3 regions of the Sessilibacter sp. MAH3 genome follow, and region 3 is predicted to be linked to each of the others. Evidence: predicted binding sites of a transcription regulator. Region 3 holds the regulator's gene; each other region holds the start of a gene.
What was found. Region 3 encodes sigma-54, which starts transcription at its own class of promoters, with help from an activator protein. Its sites were predicted from a motif close to TGGCACANNNNTTGCNNT; they were not measured.

Region 1 (3,180 bases), on a different contig from region 3:
AAAGCCGGATTTGGTGGTGGCTGAAATTCATCGAGAGCCATTTTTTCGGCGTCGGCATCGCCCTCACCTTGGCCATCAACAATTTCTTGCTCGGCCATAGCAGCGGCCCATTCATCTGCCATTGCGTCCTGGTCGAGACCATCTTCGTTTTCGTTGTTGTCTTCATCAGCCATGTTGATTTACCTCAGTTTCTTTTGGGTCTTTTCCTGCGAATAATCCTGGATGATTTAATTTCGATTTCTCTTGTATTATGGATCGATCAATAAAGCCGAGAATTTGCAAAGCCATGTTGCCGTCACATTGACCCAGTTTTGATCGAAACATGGGAACTCTGTTGGCGGTAACAACATGATGAGGCGGCATTTCTATGGGAATAACATCGCCAACTTTGAGTTTGACAATATCTCCTAGTCGTATTTTGGCGTTGGCAATTTCGCACTCCAGTTGCACATCCGCTTCTAATACATCTTCTCGCAATGCAACTATCCAACGATCGTCTCGTTCATCACTATCGCTTTGCAAGCCTGCATCGAGCATTTCGCGTATGGGTTCGATGGTGGAGTAAGGAATGGTAATTTGCAGTTCTCCACCACCACCGTCTAATTCCACGTGAAAGGTACTGACAACCACGACCTCACTGGGGCTAACAATATTGGCCATTGAAGGGTTAACCTCGGAATTTATAAATTCAAATTCCAACGGCATAACCGCTTTCCAAGCTTCGGTGAGATCGGTAAAGGCTTGTTGCAATACCATTTGTACAACACGTAATTCGGTGGGCGTAAATTCACGGCCTTCGATTTTTGCGTGCCGACCATCGCCACCAAAAAAATTGTCCACTAATTTAAAAACCAGTTTTGCATCTAAAATAATCAGCGCTGTACCTCTTAAAGGCCGAAATTTCACCATATTTAAACTGGTTGGCACATACAAGGTGTGTACGTATTCGCCGAATTTTATAATCTGTACGCCACCGACTGAGACATCGGCTGTGCGGCGCAATAAATTAAACATGCTAATTCGGGTATAGCGCGCAAATCGTTCGTTAATCATTTCGAGCGTTGGCATTCGCCCGCGAACGATTCGATCTTGGCTGGTTAGGTCATAACCTCTAGCTTTACCGGGTTCGTTGTCGTTTTCGACCTCGATATCGCCATCGTCGACACCGTGTAATAAAGCATCGATTTCGTCTTGTGATAGTAAGTCTTGCAAGGTTTACAGACCTCAGTTATTGCATGACAAAATTAGTAAATAGTATTTGCTCTACTCCCGGCTCGCCGATCTCTTCATTCATGATCGTTTGAACAACCGTAAGAGCTGTTTGTCGCATTAACTCTTTGCCTTCTGGGGTTTGAATTTCTTCGTATTCCATGCCCGAGAACGCCAAGATTAGGTCGTTTCTTACCCGCGAGCTGTGTAATTCAATTTCGGTTACCACCGTGTCTGACCGTGTCATTAATGTAATATCAATTTGTGCGTAACGCTGGCGACCACGAACGTTATAGGTCATTAATAATGATGGATTTAATGGAAAATATACCGCTGGCATTTTCGTTTCCTCCATGGATTTTTCTTCCATGGCGGCATCATCAGCCTCTTCAACAGCCGGAGGATCTTCCTTGAATATAGTCAATACTGCGACGGTTCCGCCAACCGAAACCGAAATTAAAATTAAAGCGCCAACAATTAATAGAATGAGTTTCTTTTTTCCACCGCCGCTGGATTCTTCTGCTGCCTGTTCTTCGTCAGCCATGTCAAGATCTCGTCATTTTTTTGTAGTTAATGCTGTAGATTTAGAATCAGCAAAGGCTATGCCTGAATAACACGATGCTGAATAATCGCGCCTTCACTGGTGTAGCACAGGTTTGAGGATTTTCAAGAATTGTTAAATGGAAACGTCTGATGAATTTGTTCGTGAATAATGCAGAGAAAAGAAAAAAAACAATTGAAAGCGCGATTTGAAATTTTTCGCACGCTCAAACACTTACCCTACTCAGAACAGACGACACATTCTTGTGTCGCCGAGCGTTTTAAATGAATTTAGGTTTTGAATACAGTATTTTTAATGGCGGTTAGAGCAAAATATGTTTAGCCAACAACACCAAAATCGCAAGAAAAAACTATTTAGTTACAAAGCCAATAGTTAATGACTTAAAAAGAAATCGTTCTATTAAGCAGTCGTAAGAAAGCTCTGATTAATTCTTCCATAATTTAATCAGAGCTTATTCAAAAGTGATTAAAACGCAAATTAAGCGTAGCTATCTACCAAACGGGTATGAGTATTCACGGGTGTTACGTGGGTGACTTCCGTATTTTCTTCAATACCGCCAGAATTCACTAGATTGTCATTTTCTGCCTGGTTATTACTCTCTTGACGTTGCTCCTGATTAGACTGACCAGAAATATTAACATCCACTAAGTTTAAACCTTCCTGGGAAAAAAGTTCTCTCAAGCGGTTAGCCGTTTGATCCAATGCATCGCGTACTTGCGAAGAGTGACTGTTAAAACTGACTTGAGCTTGATCGTTATGTACAACAATTCTAGCTTGTAATGGGCCTAGCTCCGGTGGATCCAGTTGAATTTCGGCCTCTGATAATCCTTGGCTCGCCAACCATAAAACTTTTTCGGCAACATCCGCTCCCCAAGCGGGAGAAGTTATGCCATGCCCAACAAATAAACTGGTTGTCGTGGGTGTTGATCTAAGCGCATCTGACGGATTTAATATACCACTGATCTGACCATTAATATATTGGCTTACTTTATTGTCAATTGGATTAAGCGTATCGATTTCCGTAGAGTTATTCAAACCCGCAATATTAAGCAGACTATCAAATTTTGCAGAAAACTTGCTGTTTTGCGCATTATTATCCAATACATCTGCATTTAAATCTGAATCTAGCGCTAGGCCATTTAATTCATAGTCACCTTGACTTACGTTCAACAATGCAGATTTATTCAAACCATTTGAGGCATTTAGACTATTTTTAGATATCAAGCTTTCCGATTGCAATAAGTTTGAATATGCCGACAATCCACCAAACCCAGACTGCTCAAGCAATTCCGCACCGGTTGTTAATTGGCCTAAACCGCCTGTGCTGGATGTCGCTATTAATAATGGCGATTGGCCCTCAAGTTCACCATCTAGGTGTAAATCTGAAATAAATGCTTCTACCAGTGGCG
Region 2 (3,180 bases), on a different contig from region 3:
TTAGTGAAAAAATATTCTTGACGAAAAAGGTATTCTATAGTTATTTTTGCAATTGTCAGCTGTTGGAACGATCCCAATAAGGTGGCTGGTTGTTGTAGCCTCCTAGTTGCGGGTAGAACACAGTGATTCTTACAAGCGATTAATTTTGTTGGAATTGTTGAGGATGATTTTATGCGTGACGAACTAACCAATGACGACTTCAATTCAAGTGATGTGCTTAACAGCATCGGTGATGAGCTGGACAACTTCACCGCTAAAAACTTGCAAATTGATGCCCGTAGAAGATTAGAAGACGCGTTAGAAGAGCGTAGGCTTAGTCGAGAGCTGCGCGAATTTGATTTTGATGACATAGACGATTAATAGAGCCCGCTGTATTTGTGGTGTTCGCGGGTGAACATTATCCTCATCATCTAATTCGTTAGAGCACGAACAGCATTGGACTCTGGTTAACTCTTTGCGAATTAATCAGAGTACCTGTATCAGTGCTCTAGCTTAATATTGCGATCTTTAAACGGTAACCTTCGTTACTCTTGTATCTTTATGAATACCGCATATTCGGTATTGATTCGATTGATATCTCACTGTATTACTAGGCTTTTATTTGCTTTCGCTCCACGCGGTAACATTCGTTGTTTGTCTGTCTCATTAGTAAATGCCTTCAATTCGTAAACTGTTTTAAATTACAACGCCTTCTAATCTCCAAAATCTTATAATTTATAGGAAACTCTGATTAACCTAGAGTTTCTCGCGACACAAGGATGTGTTGCCAATTTCAAGAACGGTAAGTGATTGAAATTGTGAAGAAATTGGAAATCGCATTTTCAATTTCTGTCCTCTGATTAAATCATGGATGAGTTAATCAGAGGTTCCTATAGATTCTTCTAATTAATAAACTCTTCCAATTGATAAATTCCCCTGAATTCTACGTTTTGTAGTACGAGTGTTTTTCACTAATTTTTGCTGAAGTAAAATTACACGGCAAACTATTTCCTCTCGAATGACTTTTGGAACCACTGCTTAACTCATCCCTGACTTGATCAGCGGAAATTGTTTGAGTTTGTGAAGAGTTCAGAAATTATATTTCTATTTCTTACCGTTATTTAAATATGGCGGAGTTAATCAGCGTTTTATTAAGTAAACGCTAATAAGCTTTAGGTTTGCGGAATTTTTTCAGACTTGATCATAGTTTTCTAGAGAGAATCAAAAATTCTCATATTCCATGGTTTTTGATAACTCTTCAGAATGTTGTATCAAATTCTGCGACTAACACAAAATGTTCAATCAATAACGCTGTTGGCCTAGTTCTCGCTTTAACCCATTTGTGAGAATGCATTGCCGTTAAAGCGGCAATAAATAGATTTACCAAAGGAACCTCCGATTAACTTATCCCTGATTTAATCAGAGGTTCCTAAGGATGAAATTGCAGAGATTTTTAGTTTATCCATAAAGCTGGAATTTTTAACGAGTTGATGGTTGTTCTGCAAAAAAATCAATCTGTGAAATGAGTAATTATCGTGGCTATTAATTTTGACACTGCATTAGGTATCCACCCACTTGCATTACAAAAACGTACCGAGCGTGCAAATATATTGGCAAATAATATTGCCAATGCAGAAACACCTGGGTTCAAAGCACGAGATCTTAATTTTCAGGCTGTTTTTGAACAGCATCTTTCAAACCAAACTGAAGGTTTGAATATGGACGTCACTCAATCCGGTCACAGACCCGGCGGCGCTGTAGTTATAAACGATGACGAACTTTTGTATCGAAATCCTTTGCAGCCTTCTATTGATGGCAATACCGTAGAAGAGCACATTGAACATGCCGAGTTTATGAAAAATTCATTAGCGTTTGAATCCAGTTTTTTATTCTTAAAAAGTCGGTTTAGCGGCCTGTTAACTGCATTACGCGGTGAATAATAGAGGTAAAAAATTATGTCATTAGGCGATGTCTTTAGAACATCTGCGTCGGCACTGAGCGCAAATACGGTTCGAATTAATACCACGGCAAGTAATTTGGCTAACGCTGAGTCCGCTGCATCGAGTATTGACGAAACCTATCGCGCTCGCCACCCAGTTTTTGCCGCGGTGGCGAAGGAGGCCTTGGATATTAATTTTGATACTCTTGATGCAGGACCCAGTGAAACCAGTGGTGTTCAAGTTTTAGGTGTTGTCGAATCAAATGCGCCGTTGCAGCAACGTTACGAGCCGGGCCATCCTCTCGCCAACGAAGACGGTTACGTATTTTACCCCAATGTAAATGCCGTAGAAGAATTGACGAACATGATCTCAAGCTCAAAGGCCTATCAAATGAACGTTGAAGTGCTTAATTCAGCGAAATCAATGATGCAAAGAATATTAACGCTTGGTCAGTAGGGCTTTTTGCGGAGATTAAATAATGGATATTTCCAATGTTGAATCGGTACTAAGTCGTTTCTCACTTGAAAACCGCGCTACAGAAGAAACGGATGACGGCGACGATCTAGGTAGAGATGTTTTTTTGCAATTATTAACAACGCAATTGCAAAATCAAAACCCATTAGAACCCCAAGAAAACAGTGAATTCGTCGCACAACTTGCGCAATTTTCACAATTAGAAAGCCTGGGTGAATTAAACAATAATTTTACAGACTTTAGCAGTTCATTTTTATCTAACCAAGCTTTGGCCGCTTCGTCGCTGGTTGGAACTTCGGTAACCGTTCCTTCCAATACCGCCTTATTAGCACCCGGTGGCGTGGTTTCTGGACAAGTGCAATTACCTGCTTCCAGCAACGACGTTAATATCGATATATTCGACAGCGCAGGCAGTTTTGTCGATCGAATTCCATTAGGAACTCAAGCCGCTGGGGAATTGGTTTTCCGCTGGGATGGCAGTTTTGCCGAAGTTAACGGCGAGCTTATCGACTGGCAATCATCAAGATCTAACATCGACAGCGGTGAATACCGAATTACGGTAACCGCAGATATTAATGGCAGTACGACACAATTGGATACTGGCTTAAGCGCAAATGTTAACAGTGTCACCGTTGGTGGAAACGGAGAGCTCACGCTAAACCTTGCCGGTATAGGCGCATACAGCATTAACGATGTTATTCAGTTTAATGAACAATAAAAACACCGTTTTATTCGGTTCGATGGAGTAAATTATGTCATTTAATATTGGTCTCAGTGGAATTCGTGC
Region 3 (3,180 bases):
AAGCCACATTTAACGCGGCTGGGAGTAAGAATGCTGGAGAGGTCCATAATCAACGGTGGCTGGTTGCTTTCTCTTTATGTTTGAGCAATTGCCGATCTAATTTTACGGCCATTTCATCGATGGCAATATACAGATCGTCAGATTCACTCTCGGCAAATATATCTTTGCCACTTATGTGTACGGAAGCTTCTGCTTTTTGTCTTTGTTTTTCAACCCTTAATACAACATTGATTGTAGTGATTTGCGGGTTGTGCTTGCCGAGTTTTTCAAATTTAGTTTCAACATAATTTCGAATAGAGTCGGTGACTTCGACGTGGTGCCCACTGATGCTAAGAGTCATTGTTATTCCTCATGTCAGAGTTAAGTCATTGATTACACAGGTTTTAAGCCCGTGTAATCGGGTATGAATTAGGGTCGAGATCACCGAGTCATGGTTGGTCAGACCAGTCTTTTACGTTCGTTCGAGGCTGGAATACCCAAGGATTCGCGATATTTCGCAATGGTTCTTCGGGCGACTTGAATGCCTTGATCTGCCAGTAACGCGGTAATTTTGCTGTCGCTTAAGGGTTTGCGAGCGTCTTCTGCGGCAACCAGCTTTTTGATAATGGCACGTATTGCGGTTGAAGAGCATTCGCCGCCATTGTCTGTGCTGACGTGGCTTGAGAAAAAGTATTTTAACTCAAAGATGCCTTGAGGCGTGTGCATGTATTTTTGCGTTGTTACCCGTGAAATTGTCGACTCATGCATGCCTACGTCTTCGGCAATGTCGTGAAGTACTAGAGGTTTCATGGATTCTGGGCCGAAATCTAAAAAGCCCTGTTGTTTTTCAACAATGCAGCTTGCAACCTTCAGTAGAGTCTCGTTGCGGCTTTGTAAACTTTTCAAGAACCAGCGTGCTTCTTGTAAATTATCTCGCAAGAAGGTGTTGTCTTCGCTGCTATCGGCACGCTTTACAAGACTGGCGTAATTGTTGTTGATGCGAATTTTAGGGGCTATTTCTGGGTTCAGCTCTACGATCCAGCGACCTTCTTGCTTGCTCACAAAAACATCGGGAACGATATAGCTGGTATCGCTGCTGCCGATAGTAGCGCCGGGATGAGGTGTTAATTCCTGAATTAAATCGATCGCAACTTTGAGTTCGGGCTCTTTAACGCGACATTTACGCATTAACTGTTTGTAGTCACGACTGCCAAGTAACGCTAGATGCTCTGCAACTACCGCCTTGGCGGTTTCCAGTCCGGGTGTTTCTTTGGCGTATTGATTGAGTTGTACCATCAAACATTCAGACAAATCGACGCTGCAAGAGCCGATAGGATCAAACAGTTGAAGTCGGTGTTGAACCGCAATCACTTCGTCTAGGCTTAGGTCTTCGTCTGTATCTGCGTCTGTATCTGCGTCTTCGTTTAGAGGTTCAGAAGCTTCAAGCTCACCGCTTTCTTGTTCGGCATCTTCGTCATTCTCACGCCAGTCACCGCGTAGGCCGTGAAAAATCTCCTCGATACTGCTTGAGAGCAAACCGCTGGGCTCTACCGAGTCTATGATTGCTAAAGCAATGGTTCGATCGGTTTCTGACATTGGAGTCAGATTCAATTGCCACAGTAAGTATTCTTGAAGGGTCTCGGTGTTGTCGATTTGGCTGTCGAAAAAGCTGTCGTCTCGTTCTACGGCTGATGACGAGGAAGAGTTGCTGCTGCCTTGGTAAATGTCGTCCCACTGGGTATCAACGGGTAAATCCTCGGGAATGTTTTCCTGCCATTCGCCTTCTTGGGCGTCGCCAGAATCGGATTCGGATGCGGTTGCGGTAACTTTTTCTTCGCTGAAGTTGTCGGAAATTTCGTTGGGTTGTTCGCTGTTGTCGCCGGACTCACCGCTATCAAGGTGAGAGTCATCGGATTCGCTAACTTCGAGCATGGGATTAGACTCAAGAGCTTCTTGAATCTCTTGTTGAAGATCGAGCGTTGAGAGTTGTAGCAGGCGAATGGCTTGCTGCAACTGAGGGGTCATCGTTAATTGTTGACCCATTTTTAGCTGTAATGATTGTTTCATAACTTGACACTACTTCCAAAAACGGTGTCAGAATCGGAGCTGATTCTGATCAAGCTTAGTGTCAGTGTAGACTTGAAAGGGGCGTTTTTGCAACAGCTATTAAGCAAAAAATATGCCCAACCTTGAATTCTCTTTAAATAAATGTTTTGAGGGAAAAAATAAAAGAACAGCGAGTGCTTTAGCGGAGGGGATTACTTGTTGATCACTTAACAGTAAGACCAATGTTCGCCTATTTCAACAGCAAGGTAAAGCGGTTTTTTAATGTCGCCTAAAATGTCTTTTGGGTGGTCTTGTAGGCTAAAAAAGAGTCTTTTTTTGGGTCCTTTGATAGGTGTTGAGGCTTTTGTTGTTTTATTGAGGGTCGGTTGAGGTGGCCGCTCAATTTAGAGCTTAAAGCCTTCACCCAAATAAGTGTCTCTGACTTTTTGATTGGATAAAACCGTCTCAGCGTCGCCTTCGGCAATGATAAACCCGCCGCCCACAATATAGGCTTTCTCGCAGATATCTAAGGTCTCGCGAACGTTGTGGTCGGTAATGAGTACGCCAATTCCTCGTGATTGAAGGTGTTCAATAATTTGCTTGATATCACCGACGGATTTTGGGTCCACGCCGGCAAAGGGTTCGTCAAGAAGGATAAAGCGTGGTTCTGTCGCTAGCGCGCGAGCAATTTCGACGCGACGACGTTCACCACCGGATAGGGCGATGCCTTGGCTGTCTTGTACGTGGGTGATGTGAAATTCTTCTAAAAGTTGTTGCGCTCGGTCTTTGCGATCTGTTGCAGATAAATCGGATCGAGTCTCTAAGATTGCTAAAATATTGTCTTTGACCGATAGCTTTCTAAATACCGATGCTTCTTGTGGGAGATAGCCAAGTCCGCGTCTGGCGCGGCCATGCATGGGAAGATTGGTAATGTCTTCGTTGTCGATCCAAACGCTGCCGTGATCGGCTTTAACAATTCCTGCAATCATGTAAAAACACGTGGTCTTTCCCGCACCATTTGGGCCGAGTAAGCCAACAACTTCTCCCGTTGACACAGAAAATGAAACGTCGGATACGATTTGTCTCGATCCGTAGCTTTTGGCCAAATTTTTAGCGCTCAGTCGACTCATAACTCTTAGTGCTGGTAGTGATTAA

Region 1: ACYQ2C_RS13600 (flagellar basal body-associated FliL family protein) is a predicted target of sigma-54. The motif match lies at 1,800-1,817, and genes of this name have one in related genera.
Region 2: flgB (flagellar basal body rod protein FlgB) is a predicted target of sigma-54. The motif match lies at 1,295-1,312, and genes of this name have one in related genera.

Annotation. Positions count from the first base shown of each region.
Region 1 covers NZ_BAAGIE010000022.1:33,022-36,201, forward strand. Annotated here, with positions in the region: gene fliN (flagellar motor switch protein FliN) at 1-173, opposite strand, end outside; gene fliM (flagellar motor switch protein FliM) at 166-1,212, opposite strand; gene ACYQ2C_RS13600 (flagellar basal body-associated FliL family protein) at 1,229-1,753, opposite strand; gene ACYQ2C_RS13605 (flagellar hook-length control protein FliK) at 2,249-3,180, opposite strand, start outside.
Region 2 covers NZ_BAAGIE010000007.1:101,864-105,043, forward strand. Annotated here, with positions in the region: gene ACYQ2C_RS06270 (PA3496 family putative envelope integrity protein) at 172-360, shown strand; gene flgB (flagellar basal body rod protein FlgB) at 1,515-1,919, shown strand; gene flgC (flagellar basal body rod protein FlgC) at 1,935-2,375, shown strand; gene ACYQ2C_RS06285 (flagellar hook assembly protein FlgD) at 2,398-3,111, shown strand; gene flgE (flagellar hook protein FlgE) at 3,146-3,180, shown strand, end outside.
Region 3 covers NZ_BAAGIE010000008.1:72,655-75,834, reverse strand. Annotated here, with positions in the region: gene ptsN (PTS IIA-like nitrogen regulatory protein PtsN) at 1-47, opposite strand, end outside; gene hpf (ribosome hibernation-promoting factor, HPF/YfiA family) at 50-340, opposite strand; gene ACYQ2C_RS06840 (RNA polymerase factor sigma-54) at 439-2,046, opposite strand; gene lptB (LPS export ABC transporter ATP-binding protein) at 2,430-3,155, opposite strand.